Regions from separate parts of the [Pantoea] beijingensis genome, predicted to be linked through region 2. Evidence: predicted binding sites of a transcription regulator. Region 2 holds the regulator's gene; the other holds the start of a gene.
The links. Region 2 encodes PurR, which represses purine synthesis genes. Its sites were predicted from a motif close to CANGCAAACGTTTGCNTG; they were not measured.
Positions count from the first base shown of each region.

Region 1: the regulator PurR is predicted to act here: its motif matches at 11,447-11,464, upstream of tusA (sulfurtransferase TusA).

Region 1 is NZ_CP071409.1:249,835-264,822, forward strand. It holds gene J1C60_RS01075 (CoA-acylating methylmalonate-semialdehyde dehydrogenase) at 1-1,002, shown strand, start outside; gene iolB (5-deoxy-glucuronate isomerase) at 1,105-1,923, shown strand; gene J1C60_RS01085 (MurR/RpiR family transcriptional regulator) at 2,053-2,892, opposite strand; gene J1C60_RS01090 (bifunctional 5-dehydro-2-deoxygluconokinase/5-dehydro-2-deoxyphosphogluconate aldolase) at 3,112-5,031, opposite strand; gene iolD (3D-(3,5/4)-trihydroxycyclohexane-1,2-dione acylhydrolase (decyclizing)) at 5,579-7,519, shown strand; gene iolG (bifunctional inositol 2-dehydrogenase/D-chiro-inositol 1-dehydrogenase) at 7,599-8,615, shown strand; gene iolE (myo-inosose-2 dehydratase) at 8,739-9,635, shown strand; gene J1C60_RS01110 (DcrB family lipoprotein) at 9,807-10,355, opposite strand; gene J1C60_RS01115 (7-cyano-7-deazaguanine/7-aminomethyl-7-deazaguanine transporter) at 10,557-11,222, opposite strand; gene tusA (sulfurtransferase TusA) at 11,602-11,853, shown strand; gene J1C60_RS01125 (zinc/cadmium/mercury/lead-transporting ATPase) at 11,893-14,181, opposite strand; gene J1C60_RS01130 (lysoplasmalogenase) at 14,307-14,933, opposite strand.
Region 2 is NZ_CP071409.1:2,141,107-2,156,094, reverse strand. It holds gene J1C60_RS09680 (riboflavin synthase subunit alpha) at 1-515, shown strand, start outside; gene cfa (cyclopropane fatty acyl phospholipid synthase) at 645-1,793, opposite strand; gene punC (purine nucleoside transporter PunC) at 2,198-3,406, opposite strand; gene punR (DNA-binding transcriptional activator PunR) at 3,524-4,429, shown strand; gene purR (HTH-type transcriptional repressor PurR) at 4,465-5,490, opposite strand; gene cydH (cytochrome bd-I oxidase subunit CydH) at 5,849-5,938, shown strand; gene J1C60_RS09650 (C40 family peptidase) at 6,081-6,860, opposite strand; gene J1C60_RS09645 (Grx4 family monothiol glutaredoxin) at 7,323-7,661, shown strand; gene rnt (ribonuclease T) at 7,708-8,373, opposite strand; gene gloA (lactoylglutathione lyase) at 8,499-8,906, opposite strand; gene nemA (alkene reductase) at 9,168-10,268, opposite strand; gene J1C60_RS09625 (TetR/AcrR family transcriptional regulator) at 10,326-10,919, opposite strand; gene eptA (phosphoethanolamine transferase EptA) at 10,966-12,597, opposite strand; gene J1C60_RS09615 (DUF1289 domain-containing protein) at 12,869-13,108, shown strand; gene J1C60_RS09610 (aldo/keto reductase) at 13,182-14,078, shown strand; gene sodC (superoxide dismutase family protein) at 14,394-14,915, shown strand; gene J1C60_RS09600 (FUSC family protein) at 14,920-14,988, opposite strand, start outside.

The DNA.
Region 1 (14,988 bases), 1.9 Mb from region 2:
ACTTTCGTACTAAAACCTCCGGCACTTGATCCTTCGGCTTCGGTACGCATGGCCGAGTTACTGGCTGAGGCTGGCCTGCCTGCGGGGGTGTTTAATGTGATCCATTGCGCCAATGAGGATGCAGAGCAGCTGTATACCGACCCGCGCGTTCAGGCTGTGAGTTTTGTTGGCTCATCAGGTGTGGCGGAGTATATCTACAAAACTGCCAGTGCACATGGCAAACGCGTTCAGGCATTTGGTGCCGCAAAAAACCATGCGATCGTGATGCCGGATGCTGATTTAGACGCAACGGTAAACGCTATTATTGGTGGCGCTTTTGGTTCCGCAGGTGAGCGTTGCATGGCGCTGCCGGTCGTTGTTGCCGTTGGAGACGATACTGCTGATACGTTGATCGCAGCGCTGACGCCACGCATAAAAGCGTTACGCATAGGTCCGGGCATACAGCAAGGTGCCGACGAAAATGAAATGGGCCCCGTTGTCTCTGCAGCACATCGACAAAAAGTGCTGAGTTATATCGATCGGGGCGAGCAGGAAGGTGCCACGCTGGTTGTCGATGGACGCCATGTTCAGGTAGCCGGTTACGACGAGGGCTACTACATCGGCGGTACGCTGTTTGATCACGTGACGTCCGATATGGTGATTTGGCGTGAAGAAATTTTTGGCCCCGTTTTAAGCATTATGCGTGCATCTGATTATGAGCAGGCATTGAAACTGGTCAACAGCCATGAGTTCGGCAACGGGAGCGCGATTTTTACCCGCAGTGGTCACATCGGACGCGATTTTGTACGCGAAGTGCAGGCGGGAATGGTTGGGGTTAATGTTCCGGTGCCTGTACCGATGGCATTTCACAGTTTTGGCGGCTGGAAACGCTCGGTATTTGGCGCGCTTAATGTGCATGGTCCGGATGGCGTTCGCTTTTATACCCGGATGAAAACGGCCACCGTGCGCTGGCCCTGTGGTCAACAAACCGTGTCAGAATTCAGTATGCCAACGCTGGGGTAACGGGCGTAGCTAAAGTTATTTGGATGTTATCGGGCCGCGAAGCTGGATGATTGAGCCATCCTCGTGGCATTTCCGGAACGATGATGAAACAGGAGCAACCGCATGTCATTACTATCCAAAATGAGCCCCCCGGATGAAAATGGACGAATCCAGCATATTACTCCGGAGAGTGCCGGATGGCGCTATGTTGGGTTTGACGCCTACCAGCTCAAAAAAGGACAAACGCTCCATCTCGAAAGCGGTAACAAAGAACTGTGCCTCGTGTTGGTGGCGGGTCTGGCTTCGATAAAAACGCGGGGGGCAGATTTTCCCGGTATCGGCAAGCGGATGTCGCCATTTGAGCGCACGCCTGCTTATTCTGTGTATGTGCCCCACAGAGATTATGCTGAGGTTTACGCTGATTCCGATCTTGAACTGGCGGTCTGTAATGCGCCGGGTAAGGGGAATCTTCCTGCACGCCTGATTTCACCCGCGGATGTGGGAGTGGAGTTTCGTGGTAAAGGGCGTAATAAGCGGCTGGTACATAATATTTTGCCGGATACTCAACCTGCAGACAGCCTGTTGGTCGTTGAAGTATATACCGATGAAGGCGATACAAGCTCTTACCCCAGTCATAAGCACGATCGTGAGGATGCAGAGGATGAAACCTATCTTGAAGAGACCTACTATCACCGCTTTAATCCTGAACAGGGTTTTGCAATGCAACGGGTTTATACCGAAGACCGGGACCTTGACGAGTGTATGGCGGCCTATAATCATGATGTAGTTACCGTTCCCCGTGGCTACCATCCGGTGGCGACCCTGGCAGGCTACGACAATTACTATCTGAACGTGATGGCTGGGCCAGTACGATTATGGAAATTTAGCTGGGAAAAAGATCACGCCTGGGTTAACAGCGATCGGTATCCGCGTAAAAAATAGCGCCATTCACTACCGAAGGTTTGAGGATACTACGGTATTCAGGCGAGGCTGCCATTATGCTAAACGGTCCGTTTTCTCGACCATTTTTTAGAATTTCACGATTTTTAGAATTTCACGATATAGCGACGATTATTTTTCAACGTTATGCAGTGCCAATGATACCGCCAGCGTTTGCGCCAGGCAGAGGGACGCAACCTGAGATCGGAAACCATCGACTTGTGCTTCACGTACCACAAAACAGACATCGCTAAAGGCAGCCAGCGGGCTCACCTGGCTGTCGGTGATCGCAATTTGATACGCACCACGTTTCGCACCCAACTCAACCAGTTCGACCGCTTCACGCGCGTAGGGTGAATAGCTAATGGCGATTACCACGTCTTTGGGTTTCACCATACTTAATTGTTCGGTAAACATGCCGCCTAACCCGTCGATCAGGAAGGCTCGCCGCTCCAGATGACGCAGTGCATAGGTGAGATAGGAGGCGACGCTAAATGAGCGGCGTAAACCAATGACGTAAATATTTTCCGCTTCACTGAGCAATTCCACCGCTTTATTTAAGTGGTCCGGATTAGTCTGCATTGCCAACTGCTGCAGCGCTTGAGAATTCACCATGGTGAACACATTGAGGATTTCAGCGGGGTTTTCCGGTGCCGCCGCTGCTTCGTCGGTAGCGGTCTGGCGAAACAGGCGGGCCCGCTCGGTGTAGTTGACCGTCTCTTCCATCAGGTGTTGGCGAAAAACCTGTTTCATTTCGTTGAAACCGCTAAAACCAAATGCATTAGAAAAGCGGATTAGGGTGGAAGGTGGTACATCAGCCTGCTGAGCGATAGACGCGACGGTGTCGAAAGCGATGCTATTACTGTTATCAAGAATGTAACGTGCTACCTGCTTGAGGCGCTTACTGAGGGTATCGTAACGACGGCGGATGTCGTCCTGTAATAAGGAAAGCTGCGTGGGATTATTGGTCATTACATCGGCTCGCTAAAAATGAATGGCTTTGCGCTAGGTGCCATTCTACCAGATGAACGGAAAATTTCATTTTATTACGATAATTGCTGTCTTTATTTCATTGCAACATGAATTACTTCACACAATGTCCATCATGTCAGACGCCGCGAGGCCGGGCAGAAAAAGGCGACTATCGGGGAAGCATCGCCTTATGGGAGCGTCGGGAGTGAGAACGGCTTGTTATAGCGCTGAGCGCGCGGCCCGCCAGTAATCAATCAGCTTGAGATAGTTGTTTTTTACTTGTTCAACCAATGTTTCATCATCGAGTTCCCCCTGTAGCCAACGGCGCGAGGGCTGGCCAAAAATAGTCCTGCCCACAGCAAAGCCTTTGACCCATGGTACTTTAGCGGCTGCGGTGAAACCGGCCTTTAGTTTCTCCTCCGGCGCATCAAGCCCTAACAGCAGAATTCCCCGGCAGTGTGGATCTTTATCCTCAATCAGACGGCTAATCGCGTGCCAGCTTTCCGGCGCCAGCGGGGGGAGCTTCCACCAGTCTGGCTGGATTCCCATACGGTAGAAATGACTAAGAATCTCATGATAGTACCTCTCTTCATGGTCTGGATTATCCTCGGGCAGGATCACTTCCAGCAGCAGCTCATGGCCGGATTTATTGCAACCATGCCAGATATCGAGGATCAACTCATCCTGTTGCGCACGCATTTCTATGCTGTCGTGTGGGTGGTAAAACACCAGGCACTTCACCACATGCTCTAGCGGCCAGTCGATCAGCTGTGAGCCGATATTGCCATGCTCAAGCCGCAGTGGACGCGAGCCAGGTAGTTCGATGGGACGGCCTATCCACCACCCTTTTCCGGTGATGGCATTAAGTGTTGACTGACCGTAGGTTGTATCGGCCAGAATCCCGCTACAGTCATCAAGCCCTGCTTCGATGGCGGCCATTTCAGCCCCCAATAACAAAAGTTTTTTTAGCGTGGGAATGCGCGTTTCATCGGCATTGGCTTCGTGCGCCATTTCGGCCAACTGTCTGCGATGGTCAAAAGCGAAAACACAAAGCTCGCGCCATTGTCGCTTACGCGTGGTGACGCGGTGTAAATGGTTGAGATGAATATCACGATCTGGACGTTTCACCTCATTTTCACGGTTCAGGAAATCATCCAGCTCCTCTTTGGTCGGCATGGCTGGTGCGCAGCCGTGGCGCGACACGACCAGAGCGCCACAGGCGTTGGCATACCGGCACGCCTGCTCCCATCCCTCATCATTGAGCCAACCGCGCAGCAGCCCGGACATAAATGCATCGCCCGCTCCCAACACATTGAGTACTTCCACACGTACGCCACTATGTAGTCGGGTTACTTCCCAGCCGTCGGGGATGTTGCCTTCAAACACTACGCAGCCCAGTGGCCCACGTTTACAAACCAGCGTTGCGTTGGTCGACTGGCGCACGTTTTTCAGCGCGGTTAAAGTATCGGTACTGCCACCAGCGATGTGAAATTCTTCTTCGGTGCCAACCACCAGATCGAAATAGTGCATCACTTCCTGCAGCTGTTGCGTGACGTGTTTCGATGCGATGAAGCGTGTTTCGCCATCGCCTAATGAGGTTAATCCCCATAAGACCGGACGATAATCGATATCTAACGCGGTACGCAGATTGTGGGATCTGGCAATCTTCAGGGCTTTTAATACTGCGGCACGCGTGTCTGGATGTGAAAGGTGAGTACCGGTGACGGCCACTGCGCGGGAAGAGGCAATATACTCCTCGCGAATATCTTCCGGCGTTAGTCCCATATCGGCGCAGTTATCACGGTAAAAAATCAGTGGAAAGGTATCCTGGTCTTTAATGCCGAGGATCACTAATCCAGTCAGGCGGGTGGTATCGGTAATCAGGCTGGAGGTATCAACCCCAACGCGCTGCAGCTCTTCCCGTAAAAAACGGCCATTGTGCTCATCACCTACTCGTGCCAGCATCGCCGATTTGAGTCCCTGAATGGCGGTGCCATAGGCCACGTTGCCGGATGAACCGCCGAGATATTTGGAAAAAGAGCTCGTATCCTCCAGACGTGCACCGATCTGCTGCCCATAAAAATCTACGGCGATACGCCCAATACAAATCACATCAAGCGGCTTCTGTTGTGTACTCATACCTGTGATTTCCTTCTGTGATAAGCCGACGCCGCCGGGCGTTTTAAACGAGCTGTAGCGGCAGCATCTCTGACAATCCAGCCCAAATGTGATGAGAAGTATGAGGAATAAAAATTCCAACATCAATGTGAAATGAAATTATCACCCCAGAAGTGTGAGATAGATAAAACTCTTGTCATACCCCTAAGCTAGCTTGCTAAATCGTCTGCTTACCGTGTAAGGATAGCGCTACAGCAGGCAGGTGGTATAAAAAAGAGGCATGAAAGATGGAATGAAATTTTCTCTGATGGAGTAATCGAGACTCAGTGTTTCAGTTAAGCAGATGTGAAGATAGGGTTTCTGATCGTTTACAGCAGAATTTGATCTCTCTCGCAAAATGAAATGTTTTTTCTGTAATGATATTTTGTGGAAAAAATATTTGTTTATAATCGCCACACGTTTCACCTGTCAATCGATCCCACTGCTGTTTTCAGCTTCAGCATGTGGCCCTAATGCGAAAGGCGGCGTGCCTGTTTTCAGAGGTACCCTTTACATAAAGGATGATTATATGGGCAGCATCAGATTAACCACGGCACAGGCACTGGTCAGATTCCTGAATAATCAGTATCTGTTAGTGGATGGTGTGGAGACCCGGTTTGTTAACGGTATTTTCGCTATTTTTGGGCATGGCAATGTACTGGGACTCGGTCAGGCACTGGAGCAGGATAGTGGCGATCTGGTGGTGTATCAGGGACGTAATGAGCAAGGTATGGCCCATGCGGCTATTGGCTTTGCAAAACAGAAACTACGTCGTGAAATCATTGCCTGTACTTCTTCAGTAGGCCCCGGTGCGGCAAACATGATCACGGCTGCGGGAACCGCGACCGCAAACCGCATCCCTTTGCTGCTGCTACCCGGCGATGTATTTGCTACTCGCCAGCCTGATCCGGTATTACAGCAGATAGAACAAAGCCACGATCTTAGTCTGAGTACTAACGATGCATTTCGCGCGGTCAGCAAATATTGGGATCGCATCAACCGCCCTGAGCAGCTTATGAGCGCCTGCATTAACGCAATGCGTGTTTTAACCGATCCGGCCGAGACTGGCACGGTGACGCTGGCGCTGCCGCAGGATGTTCAGGGCGAAGCCTGGGATTATCCCGACTATTTTTTCCAGAAACGTATACATCGCCTTGACCGCCGCCCAGTCTCTACGGCGCAACTTGATGAAGCACTTAAGCTGATTGCCCGCAAACGTAAGCCGCTGATTATATGTGGTGGTGGAACGAAATACTCCGAAGCAGGTGAAGCGCTACGCCAGTTTGCTGAACAGTACGGTATCCCTTTTGCGGAAACGCAGGCGGGTAAGGGAACGCTACTTTCCGATCATCCGCTTAACGTAGGCGGAGTGGGCGAAACAGGCTGTCTGGCCGCAAATTTGTTGGCGCAGGAGAGCGATCTGGTGATTGGCGTTGGCACCCGTTATAGCGATTTCACCACCTCATCGAAATGGATATTCCAGCATCCGGACGTGAGCTTCCTTAACATTAATGTCAGCCCGTTTGATGCCTGCAAACTGGATGGCGTTCAGCTGGTTGCCGATGCGCGTGAGGCCCTCACTGCGCTAAATGAACGCCTGGTAGAAACCGAATTTACCAACGGCTGGGGGCAACAGATTGAACGGGCGAAGAGCCAATTGCATCATGAAATAGAACGCGTTTATAAGGTGGAATATAGCGCGACTGACTTCACGCCCGAGATTGCCGACCGCTGTGATAGTGCGGCACTGTTTGCAGAGTTTAATCGCCTGACTGACTCCTTTCTTACCCAAAGTAGCGTGCTGGGTATGCTCAATGACAATCTGCCAAAAAATGCAGTGATTGTTGCCGCCGCAGGCAGCTTGCCGGGAGACCTACAGCGCGTCTGGCGCACCAAAGATTACAACAGTTACCACCTTGAATACGGCTACTCTTGCATGGGCTATGAGGTGGGCGCTTCGCTCGGCGTTAAGCTGGCTGAGCCTCACCGCGAAGTCTATACGCTGGTGGGCGACGGCGCATTTATGATGCTGCATTCGGAGTTGGTCACCTCCATTCAGGAGGGCGCTAAAATTAACGTGGTACTTTTCGATAACATGACCAATGGCTGTATCAACAACCTGCAATTGGGGAATGGGAGCGAGAGTTTTGTTACCGAGTTTCGCTTCCGTAACGCCGAGAGCGGTCAGTTGGATGGTGGTTTTATACCAATTGATTTCGCCACGATAGCGGCAGGATATGGATGTAAAACGTATCGTGTCAACACGTTAAGCGAACTCAAACAGGCGCTGGCCGATGCGCGTATTCAGACCGTCTCAACCCTTATTGACATTAAAGTTCTGCCTAAAACCATGGTGCATAACTATTTCAGTTGGTGGCATGTAGGCGCCGCGCGAGTTTCTCAATCAGAGCAGGTAGATGCGGCAGCCAAAGCACAGGGCGAGCATCTGGATCAAGCCCGAAAGTATTAACAGTTTACGTTCTGAACAATCGCTGCCCCACATACTGGCGTGGCATCCCGTTCCTGTCCTGAAGATTACTGGAGGCGTTATGACTCTGAAACTTGGTGTTATCGGTACTGGTGCCATTGGTCAGGAGCACATCCGTCGTTGCAGTCAGGTACTGCAAGGGGCTCGGGTCGTGGCCGTTTCTGATATCAATATTGAAGTGGCACAAGCTGCGATCGCAAAACTCGGTTTGCATGCGGAAGTTTGTGCTAACGGCCATGATGTTGTGATATCGCAAGATGTCGACGCCGTATTGGTCACGTCCTGGGACCCGACCCACGAGGAGTTTACGCTGGCCGCGATTGCTGCCGGTAAACCGGTCTTTTGTGAAAAACCACTGGCGATGACGGCTGAAGGCTGCCGTCGTATTGTGGAAGCCGAAATGAAGGCGGGTAGGCGCCTGGTGCAGGTCGGCTTTATGCGCCCTTATGATGCTGGTTATCGTGCATTGAAAAAGGTGATTACCGACGGTGAAATCGGTGAGCCACTGATGTTGCATTGCGCGCATCGCAACATGAACGTGCCAGAAAGCTATACCACAGATATGGCGATAACTAATACGTTGATCCACGAGTTGGATGTGCTGCGCTGGCTAACCGACGATGATTACAAAACTGTTCAGGTTGTTTTCCCACGTACAACGTCGAAATCCCATGCCAAACTGAAAGATCCGCAGATTGTACTGTTCGAGACGCAGGGCGGGATCCGTATTGATGTGGAAATTTTCGTCAATTGTTCTTACGGCTATGACATTCAGTGTGAAGTGGTTGGTGAAAATGGAATCGCTAAACTGCCCGAGCCCTCTTCCATACTGATGCGTAAAGATGCACGCCTTTCGGAAACCATTCTGACTGACTGGAAAGACCGGTTTATTGATGCTTACGACGTCGAGCTACAGGCGTTTATCAATGATGCTACTGCTGGCAAATTGAAAGGCCCATCGGCATGGGACGGTTATGCAGCTTCCGTCGCTGCTGATGCCTGTCTTAAAGCGCAAAATAGCGGTGCCGTTGAGCCGGTTAATTTACCGCCCCGTCCCGTGTTTTACGACAAGTTGTGACCCGTTGGCAGGGCGATAAAAGATAGGTTATTCACTGCTCCACCAGCGACATGAACACTTAGCTAACACCAGGCCGCTTAGGGCAGGGCGTTATAAAACCGCCATGCTGTACGAGGGACAAATATGAATAAAGATAACGTAAAACTGGCAATTGCGCCGATTGGCTGGACTAACGATGACATGCCTGAATTAGGGCAGGAGAATACTTTTCAGCAGACCGTCAGTGAAATGGCGCTTGCGGGTTTTACCGGCAGTGAGGTTGGCAGTAAATATCCACGCGATCCGGCCATATTAAAGCCGATGCTGGATATTCGTGGTATTCAGATCTGCAATGCCTGGTTCAGTACGTTCTTTGCCAAAGGAGACAAAGACAAAACCCTCGACGAATTTATCCATCATCGGGATTTCCTGCATGCGTTGGGCGCGAAAGTCATTGGGTGTTCGGAACAGAGCAAGAGCATTCAGGGAACAAGGCTGCCGGTACTGGAAGCCAAGCCCTGCTTTACTGATGAAGAATGGCGGCTAACGGCTGAGGGCTATAATGTGCTGGCCAAACTCGCTGCTGAGAAAGGAATGCAGGTTTGCCTGCATCATCATATGGGAACGGGCATCCAGACAACCGAAGAAGTGGATCGTTTTATGGCGGCGACCAACGATGACGTTTTCCTGCTGTTTGATACGGGTCATGCCTATTATTCTGAAGGTTCGCAACAGAAGATGTTAGCGCTGCTAACGCGTTATTTGCCGCGCATCAATCATGTACATCTGAAGGATGTGCGCGATGAGGTTGTGGCTCAGGTCAAAAGCCAGAAATTATCTTTTCTTGATGGTGTGAAAAAAGGGACCTTTACCGTGCCCGGCGATGGTGTGATTGATTTTAACCCGGTGTTTACCATTCTGGATGAGTATGGCTATCAGGGATGGATGGTGGTTGAAGCCGAGCAGGATCCAACACTGGCAAACCCGTTTGAATATGCACTGAAGGCACGCAGATATATCCGTGAAACGGCAGGTTTGTAATGACAGAATATTTAAGCTGTAGCTTGATGTATAGCGAGTATATATACCCTAAATAATTCGATCTGCAGGGCGGCGATAAGCCCGGATATCCCCCGGAACGTACCTGGGTAAGTTTCCGGGAGATATTATGCACAACCAACAATGCCGCAGCGTGAAGTATAAGGGGTGGGATTACTTCAGCGTGATGGTATTAATAATACTCTCCGCCTCGGTCTGGGCCTGCTGTTGATTATCCGCAGGTAATGAAATTTGCAGCGTTAGCAACTTGCCATCGACCTTCCCTAATACTACGGAAGACCAGGCGGATTGGTTATTCGCGGAAATCACAGTATCCAACTGCTGTAAGGTCTGGCCTTTTAGCTCAATTGATTTATTACTCACCACCTGTAACTGAGGATCGCGATTGCGCTGTTGCTCCTCAAGCCGTTTTGCCAGCACGTCCAGGCTTTCATTCGTGGCATCACCACCAATCACGATAACCGCGCGTTGACCTGACTCATCGGCATAAACGTGCATATTGTTAGCCTGGTTACCCAGCTTGCCACTCTTATCTGACATTCCGGCAGGAAGATTGAAGTTAAGCTTACCATCAAGCAGGCTAATAGCCTGTGCGGCCTGGCTGCTGGTATCACTGGCGGTAGCATTATCATTTTTTCCGTCACAAGCGGCCAAACCTACCACCAATAAGCCTACTCCGATATATTTCACTAAGTTACGCATCAGGTTCCCTTTTATTACTCGCGTACGCGTCTTTGACCGCCATACTGCTTGAATTATTTAGGGTATATACAAACTGAATCAGTCAGCAAAAGCAACCCGATTACTGTCACAGGATACGAAATTGCCGGATTCTAATGATAACTAAAACCGCGGCTGCCGACTGTCATACCCGCTTAAGAATCATTACCTGAGTTACGCTGCTTAACTGAAATGAAGTTGGGTATTACGGGATGGCTCAGCCAGCCGTCTTAGGGCTGCATTGAGTAATACACCATAAGCTGGCAGAAAGAAAATCATGCAAATCAGCACCTTGAAACTGTAATCTACCAGGGCGATCTCCACCCAGTTTTGCGCCATAAACAGATCGCTACTCTTATAGAACGCAATAAAGAAGAACACGAGCGTATCGCTAATGTTGCCGAGGAACATCGCCGCGGCAGGAGCTACCCACCAGCGCGCTTTCTGACGTAACCGGTTAAACACATATACATCAAGAATTTGGCCTAGTGCATAAGCCATAAAACTGGCACAGGCGATGCGGGCGACAAAAATATTCATCCCTTCTATTGCGGAGAATCCCTGCCACTCTCCCTGGTAAAACAACGCGGAGAGCACATAAGAGATGAACAGCGCTGGCACCATCACCATCAGAATAATACGGCGTGCCAGAGTTGCGCCAAAGATACGGACGGTGAGATCGGTCGCAAGAAAGATAAAGGGAAAGCTGAACGCACCCCAGGTCGTATGAAAACCCAGTATAGAGATAGGTAATTGCACCAGATAGTTACTGGAGCTGATGACCAGCACGTGAAACAGTGATAGCCAGATCAGCGCATGCATGCGCTGATGAGAAGTAAAGTGGATCATATGTCGCCTTTTTAGTGGTGGGGTGAGGGAACCCAAATTGATATATACCCTGTCATTCACGCCATGGCGTGATGGACAGTCTGTCATCCCCGGTAGCATTGATATTGCGGCGATGTCAGGGGAGAGCATGCGATTGGCAAACTCACGACCATACGTATGACGGGCATAGATAATAATCGGGCGGCATCTTACCGCGTTATGTTTTCAATGCAATGGTTAATTTTAACGCAAACGTTAACGTTGATGGGCATCACTTGCTTAAGCGGCTTGCAGGGGTAAAATAAGCGGCGATAAAGACTTGTCATACTTCAGGCAGTATGGGCTTTGGTCAGCAACGTGACTATTTAGAGTCTGGTTTTTCACTTTACCCGAGAATGTTATGAGCGATAGATTCGCTAACCCCGATCAAACTCTGGACGCGCAGGGACTTCGTTGCCCTGAACCCGTAATGATGGTACGTAAAACGGTTCGCCATATGAATGTCGGTGAAACGCTGTTGATAATTGCTGACGATCCGGCGACAACGCGTGATATTCCCGGTTTTTGTCGCTTTATGGAACATACGCTGGTTGCACAATTAACCGATGCTCTTCCTTATAAATATTTGCTGAAAAAAGGGGTTACTCCCTGAGAATTCACGGGCTGTGTGCCCGTGAATCTTGCTGCGGATTTAACGCTTACGCAGTAAGCGCAGCGCATTGGCCGTAACCAATGCCGTCGCACCTGAATCAGCCAGCACCGCCAGCCATAAACCCGTGATCCCGGCCAGCGTAGTGATCAGAAATATGCCCTTCAATCCCAGTGCAATTGCGATATTTTGACGAATATTGGCATGAGTCGCACGTGACAGTCTGACCATTGCCACCAGGCCAGCCAGACGATTATGCGTCAGTGCCGCATCGGCGGTTTCCAGTGCAACATCGGTACCGCTGCCCATCGCAATGCCTATAGTGGCCGCTTTCATGGCGGGTGCATCATTGATGCCATCTCCGACCATTGCCACAGGCTGCTTCTGAGTTAACTCTCTGACTGCCAACACCTTATCTTCGGGCAGCAGACTGGCGCGGAAGGTTATGCCCAGCTCACTGGCGATGGCCGCAGCAGCAAGAGGGTTATCTCCGGTTAACATCACACCCTCAATACCCAATGCTTGAAGCGCGGCAATGGCCTGGCGCGCATCAGCACGCAGGCTATCGCGCAGGGCAATGAGCGCAATAGGTTGCCGTTCTTCCACGAGCACAACGGCGGTTTTTCCGGTAGCTTCCAGTTCAGCGACTTGTATTCGCTGCGTGTCCGTGAGCTGTGCAAGTTTTGACGGTGCGCTAAGTAACAAAAGACGGCCCGCGACTTTGGCTTCGACGCCGATACCCGCCAGTGTACGTTGCTCCTCCGCAACGGGGATGGGTAAATTCAGGTGCCCCGCTCGTGCCAGAATAGCGCGCGCAAGTGGATGCGACGAGCCGGTTTCAACTGCTGCGGCTTTGAGCAGCAGCATCTCCGTCGTTTCACCGACCAGTGAAATCACGTCAGTCACCACCGGTTTCCCTTCGGTAAGCGTCCCGGTTTTGTCAAAGGCAAAGGTACGAACTGCTCCCAGGCTTTCCAGTGCTGCACCGCCTTTAATCAGAGCGCCCTGCCGTGTGGCTGCCGCCAAACCAGAGGTGATTGCTGCTGGTGTGGAGATCACTAAGGCACATGGGCAACCAATCAATAGCAGTGTCAGCCCCTTATAGATCCAGGGCTGCCAGGCCGCAGCGAATAACAGGGGAGGGATCACGATAACCAGCAGCGACAGTGCCATGATCGCCGGGGTATAAAAGCGGCTAAAGCGATCGAGGAATCGCTCAATTGGTGCACGGCGCGCATCGGCCTCTTCAATCAGATGCAGTATGCGATCTATCGCACTTTCTCCGGCCCGCGAAACAACCTCCATACGTACCAGACGATCAACACTGGTACAGCCTGCGGCGACAGTTTCACCCACGAGTCGTTCAACCGGGACTGATTCGCCGGTTAACGCGCTTTGATCGAAACTGGCCGGGAGAGAAAGCAGTTTGGCATCAGCAGGTAAACGGGCACCGGCAGCCACTTCGATGATGTCGCCAGGCGATAACTCATCGACAGAAACCGTTTCACGCCGTTCCCCGTGTAGACGCGTTGCTTCCTCAGGTTTCAGCGCCATCAATGCTGTAACACCACGCCTTGCCCGATTGGCAGCAAATGATTCTAAACGTTCGCCGATCAGGAATAGCAGCAGAACCATCGCGGCCTCGGCTGTGGCACCGATAAATAGCGCGCCGATTGCCGCGATACTCATTAAGGTTTCAATCGCAAAGGGAGAACCGCTGCGAATTAATGTCAGTGCCTGGCGGCCAACGGGGTATAGGCCAATTAAGGTGGTAGCAATAAATGCCAGTTTGCCGCTGCTTACATCGATCATGCTGATTAGCCAACTGGCCAGCATTAGCAGCCCGAGCAGAATAATGGCACGATTCTCCTGCCAGTGGCTGGCCTCCGAAACGGCGCGGCTTGACTGCTGACGATGAAGGGAAAAACCAATTTGTCTGACCGATTTTTCGATCTGTTCTTGTATGTCGCTGGTCGCGATGACCTGTAACTTTTCGGTGGCAAAAATCACTCGAGCCTGCTTTATCTGTTCGAGTTTATTCAGAGTATTTTCTATTTTACGGGCGCAACTTGGGCAATCCATCCCACTGATCTTCCAACTGAAGCGTTCACCGGCAGGGGATCGGTCATCGTCGTCAGGGGAGTCATCAGATGGCGTCGTGGTCGCCGAGCAGCAGGAAGCTTCAACGACGGTGGGGGCGGCAATAGATGAAATAGATGAAATAGTTGGAATAGCCGTAATTGCCTTGATCACAGGACGGCGTGGGGCAGTACATCCAGGTTGTTTTGCGGTGTGGTTGTGACCGCAGCCGCAGGAAGTGTGTTGATGCATAAAGCCTCCTGAAGAGTGATTGCGCAGGCCGATTTGGCCGGCGATATCGCTATCCTACACTCTGGAGCTGACTCCAGAGTCAAGGATTAAATACGACATTATCTCAACGGAGAAATAGTGGCTATTTACATATAAAGAGAACGAACAATCATAAAGTGGCCAGCAAAATAAAAGGCAGCCACAATGGCGCGTTCGGCGTTAAACCTGTGGCGATACTGGCCGAAAAGCCAGACGATATTAGCCAGTAGCAGGCAAGTTGCACCGATAAAGAGTGAAAAACTGTAATCGGTTGGGCGGAAATAATATTGTTCTGCTGCCAGCCAGACCATCACCAATGTCATGCCGATAAAGGTACAGATTGGCCAGCGTAGATCTTCCAGGCGTGTCCACAATGTGGCGATAACCACGGCTCCGACGACTAACAGCAGTAGCGGAATCGGCCAGAAGAAACTCAGTGTCATATGGCCGGTGAAGCTGATGGTATAGAGTAAATGCGACAGAAAGAACGCGCCGATGGCGTAAAGCAACCGCTGTTTAGGTAACAGGGTGAGCGCATCTCCAATCAGTGTCGCCAGTAGACCAAGCAGAATAAAATAGTCCGTGGTATTCAATACCGGGGCTTGCCATGCCCAGGCCAGTAACAGTAAAAGAGTCACGGGTTTGAACACCCAACGTTGCCAGTGTGGACCACGATAAGATGCATCAACATAAAGCCAACCGGAAAAGAACACAGCAAGGAACGACCACAGCATAAATTTTTCCTATGTAGGACTCGCTAAGCTGTCATTTGTACTGGATACAGTGCTA
Region 2 (14,988 bases):
GGTGCTGTCTAACCGTCACGGAAATCAATAATGATCGCGTGAGTTTTGATTTGGTGAAAGAGACATTACGTATCACTAACTTGGGTGAGCTTCAGCCGGGCGATAAGATAAACGTTGAGCGAGCTGCGAAATTCAGTGATGAGATTGGTGGGCACTTGATGTCTGGCCACATTATGACTACGGCCGAAATTTGTAAGATCATTAATTCAGAGAATAATCGCGAAATTTGGTTTAAACCTCGGGACGTAGAGCAGATGAAATACATTCTGCACAAAGGTTTTATCGGCATTGATGGCATCAGTTTGACGGTAGGGGATGTTAACAAAACAAAGTTCTGTGTGCATTTAATCCCTGAGACGCTGGCTCGCACTACGCTGGGCACGAAGAAGTTGGGACAACGTGTCAATATCGAGATCGATCCCCACACTCAGGCCATTGTCGAAACGGTCGAGCGGGTGTTAGCACAGCGTGAAGCCGCGTTATTGACGGCGGCTGAACGGGCTGAAGAGTCGTGAGTAAAGTAAAAGGGTCGCTTGCGACCCTTGAGTTTGGTGATATTTCTATAGGGTTGAGCAGTATACTCAGTACGTTGTCGTTATCCCTTGCTGTTTCCTGCGTAATCTACTGAAACGGCGGTTGACCATTTAGTGTGGGACGCGTAACCCACCTTCTACACCACGACTAAACACGACCTGCCAAAGCTGAATACTGCGCGATCTGAACGCACCCGCGCATGCGTTAAGGTAATAACTAAACATACGTTTAAAACGTTCCCCGTACTTTTCTTCCAACTGTGGCCAGGCATCATTAAAACGCGCATACCACGCCATTAACGTTGTATCGTAATCTGCGCCGAAATTATGCCAGTCCTCCATAACAAAGTGGGGCTCGCTGGCGTCAGCGATATGACGTACTGAGGGGAGGCAGCCGTTAGGGAATATATATTTATTGATCCAGGGATCTACATTCACATCGGTTTTAATTGCACCGATGGTATGCAACAGGAAAATACCGTCGGGCTTCAAGTTACGATTAACCACGTCAAAGTAGGTGGCGTAATTTTTAGGCCCCACATGTTCAAACATGCCGACGGAAACAATACGATCGTATTGCTGATTAAGGTCGCGGTAATCCTGTAGCAGGATAGTGACGTCCAGACCTTCACAGCGTGCCTGTGCTAATTTCTGTTGTTCGGCAGAAATAGTGACACCGTAAACACTCACGCCATAGTGGCGGGCCGCATACTCGGCCAATCCACCCCAGCCGCAGCCAATATCCAGCAAGGACATGCCGGGCTGAAGCTGTAGTTTTTCACAAATCATTTTCAGCTTAGCATTTTGTGCTTGCTCAAGCGTATAGGCTTCTTTCCAGTATCCGCAGGAGTACTGCATATGCGGGTCCAGCATCAACGAAAAGAGATCGTTACCCAGATCGTAATGTTCTTTACCAACGATCCACGCGCGTTTTTTGGATTGCAAATTGGTGAGACGCGCAGCCGCGACGCGCAGCGTATCTTTAAAGTGGTGAGGGAGTTTCTGGTCGAGTTTATGTATTAATACGCGCTGAAAAAGAATATCGAGGCGTTCACAATCCCACCAGCCGTCCATGTAACTTTCACCCAGCCCCAGTGAGCCGTCCTGGATAACCCGTTTAAAAAACTCCGGATTTTTAACCTGAATATCCCACGGGCGCGAACCATTAATCTCAATATCAGCAATATTGAGCATTTCATGGACAATGCGGTACCAATGGTTTTCTTCCAGGCTCACTTCTTCTATACACGATGAACTCATAGCTTCTCCATCACCTTCTGTGATTAGAACCTGAGAAATAGAATAGTCAATTTCTACAGTATTATGAGAAAACCCACGGAAAAATCCGTGCGTCAGATATCCGACGTTAAACAGAGGATTGAAATTGAATGAATATACCTTTCTTAAGAACGCAACAGTGGTACTTATTCCTGAGGGACGATCGTACAGATGCCAACTCAAGTCACTACGGCGTCGTTTACGTTGGGTATTTCCTGCAGAGAAGCGCAACGAATGCCACGCCGTAAAACACCACGACAACCCTGTCAGGCTAAAATAAAAAAATGTTGCTAATTTGTTGTAAAAAATTGCCTCAAAAAGAGTATATGCTCACGTGAGGCAATATTCAATGGTAAATTGTTAGGGTGCTAACTAAATCGTTTTTCTCAGGAATGTCTACCCAGTGTGGCGACTTCACCGTCGCGTAATTTCTTTGGCCACCCTTGAAATTGTAGTGCAAAACCAATGAAGGCCAGAAAAATTGTGAACAACATTACGGCGGTGGTTACTATCAATACTTGTGAAATAAGTGATGAAACCGCGAGGCTTGCAAAGAAACACAGTCCCAGTTGCAGCATATTTTGCAAGGCTGCTGCTTTACCGGTTGCCTTTGGAAAAGGTAATAGGGCGTTGGCGACTACGATCGGGTAAATAGCACCATTTGCCATCGCCATCCCACAAAAAGGAATTAAGAGTGCGCTCAACGTAACGATGCCGGATAGCGCGACCAAAAAAATTGCCGTAATACTGATAGCATAACCCAGCAGTAACCAGGGCAGGATGGTTTTCCCGTCAACATGATTAAGCAGTGTGCGACAGCCAAATCCACCAATCAGAAATGCGATCGTTTGCGGAACGTAACTCAGGCCAATATCGCCCGGTGTCAGGCCAAGATTGGCCAAAATAAATGGCGACCCTGTTAGCCAGGCAAAAAAACTGGCAGAGCAGGCGGCATAAATCAGCACATTGCCGCTGTAAGGACGAGACTGTAATAGTGTGAAGAAACTGACCTTCTCCTGAGCATTATTATGTACTGTACTGGCGGTTTTGGTTTGCAGACGTAGTGTTGGAATGAATAACGCTATCGCAATGACGAACAGGGCAACAAAAATAGCGCGCCAGCTAAAATGGTTCAAAAGCCATGCACCCAACAAGGGTGCCAGTGCTGGAGAAAGGGCGACCAGCGGCATAATCGTAGCAAAAACGCGATTTGCCTGAGTGCCGCTATAGCGATCAACAACCAGTGCTTGCCAGCTCACTGCGGCCGAACAAACACCTATCGCTTGAACAAAACGCAGCGCTAATAACAGTGGCGCGCTTTCAACCCACAACATGCCCGCGCAGCCGACCGCAAACAGGCTCAGGCCCATTAACAATACTGGCTTACGCCCAATACGGTCCGATAAGGGCCCCCACACCAACTGAGCACAGGCAAAACCGGCCAGAAATATACTCAGGCTGGCGCTAATAGCCCCCGGATTGGTCTGGAGATCTTGTTGCATGGCGCCAAAGGCGGGAAGGTACATATCGGTAGCAAGAAATCCCAGCATGCTCAGCACGGCCAGGTAAATAAGGAAACCTTTCGACTTGATCATTAAACAGCTCTTTTTATATAGCAGGTGATTTTAACGCGGCTGAGTGTAAACGCGTGCCATACACGTTGTGAAACGCTAATATTTGCGTCTTGTTATCAAAATAATTGAAGGCAAATTGTGTGGTCTGAACATTCCCTTGAAGTGGTCGACGCTGTAGCGCGCACCGGCAGTTTTAGTGCAGCAGCGAATGAGCTACACCGTGTACCTTCAGCGGTAAGCTATACCGTGCGTCAGTTGGAAGAGTGGCTGGCGGTTAGCCTTTTTGAGCGCCGTCACCGCGATGTTATTCTGACGGATGCTGGTCGTCTTTTTATTCATGAAGGGCGAGGTGTTATCAAAAAAATGCTTGCCACCCGCAGACAGTGCCAACAGGTCGCTAATGGTTGGCGGGGGCAGTTGAGTATTGCGGTCGACCGTATTGTTAAACCGCAACGAACCCGGCAGTTGGTCCTTGATTTTTACCGTTTTTTTCCAGATATGGAGTTGCACGTTTCGTCTGAAGTGTTCAATGGCGTGTGGGATGCGTTAGCGGATGGCCGCGTCGACGTCGCTATTGGCGCGACGCAGGCGATTCCCGTGGGTGGGCGATTTGCTTTTCGCGACATGGGGGCGGTGAACTGGCGCTGCGTTGTAAAAGCAGGACATCCGCTGACGCGGCATTCAGGTGCCGTTGAGGATGACCGGATACGAGAGTGGCCATCGTTGGTACTGGAAGACACTTCCCGTGCGTTACCAAAACGGACGACCTGGACGCTGGACAATCAGCGACGACTGGTTACGCCCGACTGGGAAACTGCTTTTGATTGTTTGCTGGCGGGATTCTGTGTGGGTATGGTGCCAGGGCATTTTGCCGCGCCGTTAATAGCATCTGGAGCACTAAGTGAATTATCGCTGCCGGAAAGCTTCCCTGACAGCCCTTGCTGCGTGAGTTGGGCTGAGCAGAGTATGTCGCCGGCATTAAGCTGGCTACTGGATTATCTGGGAAGCAGTGAAACGATGAATGAAGAGTGGCTACGCGAGTGATACCGGGCGTTGCCCGGACCTGCATTCACAAACTCTTAGCGGCGGTAATCTCTGAAAGGACCATCGATTACCGAACGACGTTCTATCAGAGAAGGATGGACTTCAATTGTCTGCGGCTCTTCGCGTTTACTGGTAATTCGGTCCAGTAGCATTTCAAAGGCAGTTTCACCAAGCTGCACCTTCGGCTGGTGAACGGTAGTTAGCGCAGGGGTGAAGTAGCGAGCGTTACGCACGTTATCATACCCGATCACCGAAATATCCTGCGGAACCCGCAGCCCCATCTCATCGGCGGCACAAATCGCGCCCATTGCCATAATATCACCGCCACAGAATATGGCAGTTGGTCGGTTCTTTTGCGATAAAATTTGCTGCATTGCACGGTATCCGGATTCAGGCTCAAAATCTCCCTGAACGATCCACTCCTCGCGGACGGTAATATTGGCTTCAGCCAGCGCCTTCAGGAATCCTGCGTGCCGACCGCCGCCGGTATTGCGCTCCAACTGGCCTGGAATGGCTCCGATGTCCCGATGTCCCCGGTCAATCAGATAGCGTCCTGCCAGATAACCTCCGGAAAAGGCGTTATCGACGACTGTGTCGGTAAAGTCGCCGCGTGACATTCCCCAATCCATAACGACCATCGGAATGTTGCGATTCTCTTCCAGCATCTTCAGCAAATCATCGGGATATTCTGAGCACATGACCAGCAGTCCATCCACGCGCTTTTGCGCCATCATGGAAAGATAGGCGCGCTGTTTCTGCAAGTTGTTATGCGCATTGCCTAAAATCAGCGTATAGCCTTTATCAAAACAGCAATTTTCTACAGCTTCGATAATTTCAGCAAAATAGGGCGCTTCACTAGAGGTTGCCAACAGTCCAATTGATTTGGTGTGATTAACCTTGAGGCTGCGTGCAACGGCACTAGGAGAATAGTGTAACGCTTTGATTGCTGCCCATACTGCTTCCCGCGTGTCTTCCGCGACAAAGCGTGTTTTGTTGATGACATGAGAAACCGTGGTGGTGGAGACTCCCGCACGCTTTGCCACATCTTTAATTGTTGCCATTAAAATGCTACCCCTGCGCTTATCATAATTTGTTGATAAGCTTGATGTTAAACGTTTGCGTCCGCATCACCATTACCGACGGCAGTCGTTTATTCATTGCTGTCTGAATGACGTCGGGAAGGTAATTGACGTCTTGAGATACGGCCAGTGATGCGACGTTGCAGTCGTTGCGCAACGAAAAAAAGGAATTCTATCAAGGCTGTGAACAGAAAACGAGATTTTTACCTGCCATGTCAGGAAAATCTGTTCACCGCTATTGGTTGTCGTCATAATTCATGTTGTGAGATAGGATGTCTCTGACATTCAGATCGTGTTGCCAGTTAGTTTATCGACAGAATCTTATTTAAGGAGGTGTAATATGTGTACTAACCTGAAGTTATCGCTGATGACCACCGTTGGCGCATTGCTGATGATTATTGCGTTTAGCCTGGTGGCGGTAATGCATTAATCACAGATGCATAAGTATGAGGAAGGGGGGAGACAACGGAAAATGCTGATGGCCTCTCTTTCTCTGGTTATTGCTCGATTCGGAAAGTTGCGCAACACTGGTGGACATTACTACTGCGGTTCAAGACGTAAGACACACCACGTTAACGGATAGTTTTGGGCGTCATCACGCGCCTGGCCCCTACATAATGTCGTTGCCAGTAATCATCGCCAAGCGCGCTTATCTGTATGTCTTTGCCGGTGCGCGGAGACTGGATAAACTTGCCGTTACCGAGATAAACTCCAACGTGATCCGCTGCCCCACGATTATTAATCCGAAAAAAGACTAAATCGCCTTTTTCCAACGCTTCGCGATTTATCGTTGCAGCGTCACGTAAGTGGTACATTTCATTAGCGGTGCGTGGAATTTTAAACTTCACCAGGTCTTTATAGGCATACCAGACTAAACCGCTGCAATCAAAACCGGTATGGGGCGATGTACCTCCCCAAAGATAGGGCTTCCCGAGCTGACCCATTAATTTATTCATCGCGGTTTCACGCGCTTTCTGATAGCGCACCCGGTGAGCGGTACTGAGAGTCAATGAGCCATTCTCTGTCAGAGTTGGTGCTTTGGATGCGATTTTGCGTTGTTTACCATAATGCCTTATCAGTGGCTTCTTACCGGAGATGACGTGGGGCGTGGCAACGGCTGCAGTTTGTAGCGAAGGCTTTTTCTTTAGCTTTACTTTCTGAATCGAGGCTGTACGTGCTTTTTTAGGCGACGTTTTAACCTGGCGTCTTTTGCGCCGCTCATCTTCACGCGGGCTGCTTTTATCCACTTTTTTATGCTGATTTGCGGTAACAGAAGCATGTGGCGATGCGTGCGCCATATTAAAGAACAACTGTGCAAATGCCAGCATAAAGAGTGTGATGAGTAAACGCATGATCCCGCAACAGGTTATGCTCTCGTCGCATCAGAGAGCGGCTTAATAAAATTCTGCCCAACAAAAGCAGCGCCGATGAAAGATTCTAATCTAATTGATTTATAAAAGGTAAGGTCTTTTTTGCTTAAAACGTGGATTAGCGCAATCCGGTTTATAAATAAACATTATCAGTCGCTTATCTCGCCACTATTATGACGAAATGTTACTACTTAAAAAACGGTCAACCGTGCATTCCGCCAGCCGGATTGTTAGCCGTTTACATTCTCGCGAAGGTAACAGCACGCGATAAAGATTTAAGATATAGCCTTATCTACCAGTGATTATTTGGGCACAGTTGTTATTCTAGTCTATGTTTTTGGCATAATGGGCTCAAACTGGGCAATTATGATGAAAATGTCGTTTTCAGGTGATGCCGAGTATCGCTACAATAAATAGACACGAAGTAACGTATTAAGGAAGGCAATTATGAGTACTGTTGAAAAAATTCAGCGCCAGATCGCAGAAAACCCAATCCTGCTTTACATGAAAGGCTCGCCAAAGCTGCCAAGCTGTGGGTTCTCTGCGCAGACGGTTCAGGCTCTCTCTGCCTGTGGCGAACGCTTTGCCTACGTGGATATCCTGCAAAATCCGGACATCCGCGCCGAGCTGCCAAAGTATGCTAACTGGCCAACGTTCCCACAACTGTGGGTTGATGGCGAGTTAGTTGGTGGCTGCGATATCGTCATTCAGATGTATCAGGCGGGGGAATTACAGCAGCTGATTAAAGAAACAGCGGCTAAATATCCCGCTGAAGAAAACTAATCACTGAGAATAAGGGCGGATTCCCGCCCTTATTTACACATCTGTGTTAGCTATCGACTTCCTGATCGTGCGCCTCTGCGGGCACTAAAGGCCAACCCCCTAAGCGTTTCCAGCGATTGACCAGCTCACAAAAAAGATCGGCCGTTTGCTGCGTGTCATAAAGTGCAGAGTGTGCCTGGGTGCTATCGAAAGAGATCCCCGCGGCGATACATGCTTTTGCCAACACTGTTTGACCAACAACCAGCCCGCTAAGTGCGGCAGTATCAAAAGTGACAAATGGGTGGAAAGGATTACGTTTCAGGCTGGCCCGTTCTGCGGCGGCATTCATAAAACTAAGATCGAATGTCGCGTTATGCGCCACCATAATGGCGCGATTGCAGCCTTTATCCTTAATCCCTTTGCGCACCAGTTTGAAAATAGCGTGCAGTGCCTCATATTCACTCACCGCACCGCGCAATGGGTTATGGGGATCAATGCCGTTGAAGGCGAGTGCCTCCGGTTGAAGAATTGCTCCCTCAAATGGCGCTACGTGGAAATGGAGCGTCTCATCTTTCTCCAGCCAGCCGTTTTCATCCATTTTTAAAGTGACGGCAGCAATTTCCAATAGCGCATCTGTTTTTGCATTAAAACCTGCGGTTTCAACATCAATAACTACCGGATAAAAACCGCGAAAGCGATCGCTCAGGGTATTCAATTCTTTCAATTCAGACATCAGGATCTCGTCGACGGGAAAATGCAGCGCATAGTATGGCAAATTTCAGGGAGGGATGCAGCCGGGGAGATGTTCAAGAGAGCGCCATACACATACAGGCACTCTCACACACCCCCCTGCGGCAATTAATTACCGAGGCCGTGGTCTGCCTGTTTATTTTCAATCAGCTCAATTTTATAGCCGTCAGGATCTTCAACGAACGCGATAATGGTTGTGCCGCCTTTTACCGGACCTGCTTCGCGAGAAACCGTGCCGCCATCTTTACGAATACGCTCGCAGGTTGCGGCAACATCATCAACGCCTAACGCAATATGTCCATAGGCGTTACCGAGATCATATTCATTAACGCCCCAGTTATACGTCAGCTCAAGGACGGCACCTTCGCTCTCATCAGTGAATCCAACAAAAGCCAGCGTATATTTATATTCGGTGTTTTCACTGGTACGCAGCAGCCTCATTCCCAGTACCTTGGTATAAAAATCGATTGAACGTTGCAGATCGCCAACACGTAGCATGGTGTGAAGTAAGCGCATAAATTCCTCATCCAGTTAAGAGCTGTCATCAGACAGCAGAAAAAACGTACTCAGTATATACCCAAAATATTCAAAGAGCAGGGCGCACCGCTTCCGGGTGCAGACAGATATTTTGCAAGTCACGCCATTACCTTTTACTCAGGTTGTCCTATCGTTCGCGTTTGACTTACGTTCGAAAGTTTACTGAGCGGATGTCACAGGAATAATCATGTGACATCCGGCAGCGCTAATTTACTGCCGTCGAGTACGATTATCCCACGCTTATAAGGTGGGGTAATCGGTATAGCCTTCCGCACCGCCGCCATGAAAAGTTTCTGGTTTGGGGGTGTTTAATGGCGCATTTTGCCTCAGACGTTCAACCAGGTCCGGGTTAGAGATAAAGTTACGGCCAAAAGCCACGGCATCGATCAGACCTTGTTGAATCAATGTTTCTGCCTTGTCTGCCGTATAGGCACCTGAACCCACAATTACCCCGGGATAAACCGCCCTGATAGCTTTGCGGAATGACTCCGTATAGGCCGGGCCTCCCATCCAGTCAGGTTCAGAAATGTGTAGATAGGCGAGGTTGCGTTTGGCCAGCTCGGCAATGTAATACAGCGCAGCCCCTTCCTGATCTTCACCGTTGTCCAGACCATTGAATGGACCCAGAGGGGATATACGGATGCCAATTCGCTCGGCGGTCCAGCCAGCAATGGCAGCATCAAGCACTTCAAGTGCAAAACGTGTGCGGTTTTCGATGCTGCCACCGTATTCGTCGTCACGTTGGTTAGTTGACGGCGATAAGAATTGATGAACCAGATAGCCGTGCGCTGAGTGTAGCTCCATCAAATCAAAATTGGCTTCACGTGCATTAATTGCTGACTGTCCAAAGTCTTTCACAATTTCCGCAATTTCTGCTTTATCCAGTGCCCGAGGCGAGGAGGTGGATACACGAATGGTAAGACCATTTTCATCCCGCAGGGAAGTTCGGGTATCTGCTGAGAGAACGGCTGAAGGGGCAACAGGGGCTTTACCTTCGGGTTGCAGGCTGCTGTGGGAAATGCGGCCGGTATGCCATAGCTGAACACAACTGCGCCCGCCAGCCTGATGAATACCGGCGTTAATGTGCTTCCACGCAGCAATCTGCTCTGGGGTATGCAAGCCTGGCGCACCGGCATAACCTTTAGCCTGGAAAGAGATTTGGGTCGCTTCGGTAATAATCAAGCCTGCGGTAGCACGCTGACGATAATACTCGCCCATTAATGGCGTAGGGATATCACCGGGTTCAATGCTACGCAATCGTGTCAGCGGGGCCATAAAAATTCGGTTTGGAACGGTGATCGCGCCCACTTTAAGTGGGGTGAAAAGCTGAGTAATTTTCATAATAACCTTAATGATACCGTAGTAGACCGGTCGACTAGTTAATGTGTTTTTTTTGAATCAGACGTCAGGCAACATTTGTTGAATTACCGTAATAGCCTGTTTCAGTGGCGTGTTATCGCGGCGAATTTTAGCCTGCAGACTGGCGCCGAGCCAGAGTATATAAAGCATTTCGGCACAGTTTTCAGGCGAAGAAAATAGCGGAACTTGCTGTTCTTTAACTGCTCGATGCAGCGTCACTGATAACACAGCAATGATCGCTCTGGAACCTTTATCGAGTGCTACGCGCATAGATTCGGACAGATCGCAAACTTCTGCGGACAATTTGGCGGAAAGACAGGCATCCGCACAGTTGTTTTCGCCGAAGGAGTCATGTGCTCGCTGATAATAAGTGATGATGCGCTGGCGCGGATTAGCCATATCTTCTTCGAGAAATGCACGTATTGACTGAAGATAATGTGCGAAATAGTGCTCCAGCATGGCAACGCCAAAGGCTTCTTTAGAACGGTAGTAATGATAAAACGACCCTTTCGGCACACCGGCCACGCCCAGTAGTTCGCTTAATCCCATGCCGTTAAAACCACGCTGCAGACAAAGTTGCTCGGCGGTTAGTAGCAGATGCTCACAGGTATCATGGCGTGTCGTTTTATTCATGTGCCCAGCGTAATAGACCAGTCAGTCTAATGCAACCCCTGTTATTCTATGACCGGCAGGTCTTCATCATATCCAGCCCTGGCTGATATTCTTTTGTCTCCACATTCAGCATTCCCAGTAACGTATGAAAAAGGTTGTCCTGAGAAACATTGTCATGCTCCGCTTTTTGGCGTAAACACGCCGTGTTAACGCGATACGTACGGGTATAATCAGGCGACATCCAGAATAAAAAAGGAATATGTGTTTGCTGGCTGGGGGCGAAGACGTATGGCGTACCGTGCAGATAGATGCCATGTTCACCCAGAGACTCACCATGATCGGAGAGATACACCAACGCAACGTTAAATCTATCGCTATAAGCTTTCAACATCTTGATGGTGTCGCTCAGCATCGAATCGGTATACAGCAATGAGTTATCATAAGTATTTACCAATGCCTGAGGCGTGCAATCCTGGATCTGATTCGTGTCACAGGTGGGGGTAAATTTGCGCATGTCTGGAGGATAGCGCAAATAATAAGCCGGGCCGTGGCTGCCCATTTGATGTAGAACGATGAGGGTATCTTGCTTTACGCTATCGATATATTCGGGCAATCGATACAGCAGCATGCCGTCCTGACAATATCCCTTTTGACAAAATGCATTGGCCTGCCACTGCGTCATATCCGTGTGCGGGATACGGTCGCAGGCACCTTTACAGCCGCTGTCATTCTCTCGCCACAGCACGTTAATGCCCGCGTGTGAAAGGATATCAAGGACCCCTTCCTGATGAAGCGCAAGGTTGGCGTTATAATCATTGCGTGACATATTTGAGAACATGCAGGGCACAGAAACAGCAGTTTCTGTACCACAAGAGGTGGCATTTTTGTAATAGATCACCCCTTGTTCTTTTAATTGCGGATTGGTTTCACGTGAATAGCCGCCTAACGAAAAGTTCTCTGCTCGCCCGGTTTCACCCAGTACAAAGATCACCAGCGTTTTTTTCTTTTCCGCGACTGCCAGAGCCCCTTTTTTAGCATCGAGACCAATGGGAATTAAGGCTTGATCGCCCGCCAACCAACGCGTATTTATATAATGCCCTGTGCCACTGACTACGTTAACCGGTGTAATCATCTTTACCAGCCCGCGGTTATTCCGAATCATTGAGGCATAATCTTTATAAAAACAAGCGGCTATCAACAGCGCCACGGAGATCGCACAAACGGTGTACAGGGCTCGCGACACCAGCCGAAATAGCCATTTTTGAGGGTGCGCAATATTCACTAATGACACAATGAGGGCAGGAATGATGCCCATGATCAGCATCCACAAAAGATAGCGGTAGCTGAAGAGCGACGCGGCTTCCTGCATATTGGTTTCGAAGACGTTTTGCATCATATTGGCGTCAATGACGGCACCAAAACTGAACATGAAATAGTTCGCCGCCGCGCTGGCCAGTAGCAAGAGAACCAACAGCGGTTTACGCAACCATGGCAGCGATAAAACACTAACGATGATGATAAACGCGCAAAAAAGAACCAGTGGTACGGTGGCGGCAAACAGATAATCATGCAGATTGCGAAAGAGAATGACTTTCCATGCATGAATAATAAAAATACCGTTTGAGACGAGAGCGAAAAAAAGAGCAGTCCCTAGCGTGAATGTCTTTTCGTTACAGCGTAATTTAATCAAGGATGTCATAAACCAGGCAGGGTGATGGAGTGGACGTCAGCATAATGAAAAAAGCTTAGCTAAACCTTAATCTGGATTAAACACCGTGCGCCTGTTAATAGTGAGAGTAACCAGCGAGAGGTCGCCTACAGCAAAACCTATCAATGACGCTCGCTTTCTGGGAAATACGCAGATAATGAAGAGTTGACGTGGCTATTTTCACAAAATTGCTGCATCAGGGGTTGCGGCCAGGGAATAAGCACTATTCAATAAAGCCTGTTGATGTGTTTGAGGAAATCCGGTGGCCGAACAGCTTGAGTTTTTCCCGGTTCCCAGTCCGTGCCGGGGGATATGCCAGTCTGACGAGCGTGGCTATTGCCGCGGTTGCATGCGCAGTCGCGATGAGCGCTTTAACTGGATCAAATTCAGTGATGCACAAAAACGTGAGGTTTTGCGTTTGTGTCGTCAACGTTTTCAGCGTCTTCAGCGCGGTGGCAAAAACGCCGTGCAGGATGATCCGGACCAACCCTCACTATTCTGATATCAAATCTGCAACGTACCCTCAATAATAGATTCTTGTTCAACGGCTTATGGCCGATATGGAGAATAAAAACATGTTACAACGTTTATCAATTGCGCCGCAGGGCCCCATGTTCTCGCGACTGATTATGGGTTATTGGCGTTTGATGGAGTGGGGCATGACGCCGCAACAACTGGTGACCTTTATTGAACAGCATCTTGAGCTGGGTGTAACGACCGTCGATCATGCTGACATTTATGGTGATTACCAGTGTGAAGCCGAGTTTGGCAAAGCGTTGCGTCTTGCGCCAGCGTTGCGCCAGCGGCTTGAGCTCGTAACGAAATGCGGTATCGCGACCAAAGCCAACCCTGAGAACAAAATTGGTCATTACATTACCGAAAAATCACATATCATCGCCAGCGCTGAAAATTCCCTGCGTTATTTTAATACAGATTATCTCGATCTTTTACTGATCCACCGTCCCGACCCGCTGATGGATGCGGATGACGTGGCGGAAGCCTTTATTGAGCTACATCAGAGTGGCAAAGTTAAGCACCTGGGTGTGTCTAATTTTACACCGGGGCAGTTTTCACTACTGCAATCACGGTTACCGTTTGGCCTGGTGACGAATCAACTGGAAATTTCTCCACTGCATCAGCCGCTAATACTGGATGGTACGCTCGATCAGTGCCAACAGGCACGTATTAAGCCGATGGCGTGGTCCTGCCTTGGCGGAGGTCGGCTTTTTAGCGATGATGCTTACCAGCCGCTGCGTGACGAACTTAGCGCGGTAATGCAGGAGACGGGAGCGGACAATATTGAACAGGTAGTCTATGCGTGGGTCATGCGCCTGCCTTCCCAGCCGCTACCCATTATCGGCTCCGGCAAAATTGAACGCGTCCGTGCGGCATTGCGCTCAACGGAAATCAGCCTATCGCGGCAGCAATGGTTTCGCATCCGTAAAGCAGCCCTTGGTTATGATGTCCCCTGATACTCTGCAATAACACGGTTGTGGTCTGCGGCCAGGGACGGCAGGTACCCGCGAATAACCGCTTTTAAACCTAAAAAGTGAGCTTTAACGCAAAACTAACCTTTTATCCAGCAGGGCGTCGACATTACGTCCAGGCTTAAAGTCGCTTCTATCCGCTATTTTATTAGCTCTTCTGCCGTCGGATAGTGCGAAACCGCCGTGCTTGCTTTGTGCTTTAGTTTATTACGCGCTGTCCGCGTGCACATTGCCAGTAATAAAGACTTTCGGCGGGTAGGCTCTACGTAAACGATTTCGATAGCATTCAAAGGAGTTGGGATGAAAGGTTATGGTTTAGCAGCCGCTGCATTGCTGGTATGGGGCTCCGCGCAGGCCGCGAGTCAAATCGTTGAATTACATAGTGTAACCGAACAGGGTATCGGGCAGTCTCTCGGTAGCGTCAGGATTGATGAAACCGAGTATGGCCTGATGTTTACTCCGCATCTTAATTCGCTTCCCCCCGGCATTCATGGGTTTCACGTCCATGCGAAAGGGAGTTGCGAACCCGCGATGACCGACGGCAACATGACGGCAGCAGGGGCGGCGGGAGGACATTTCGACCCACAAAATAGTGGTAAGCATCTTGGCCCCTATCAGGATGGCCATGCAGGCGATCTTCCCGCACTATTTGTGACCTCAGATGGAATGGCAACCTATCCACTACTGGCTCCGCGCATCAAAAAACTGTCTGAAATCTCCAATAAAGCGTTAATGGTGCATGCGGGTGGTGATAATCACGCCGATCACCCCAAGCCTCTTGGCGGTGGCGGTGCGCGCTTCGCCTGCGGGGTTATCAAATAACGACTTAAGTACTGCTGGCTTGCGCGCTTGCTGGCAGCGCCTGCTTTAATTGTGATAATGAGCAGAACAGACG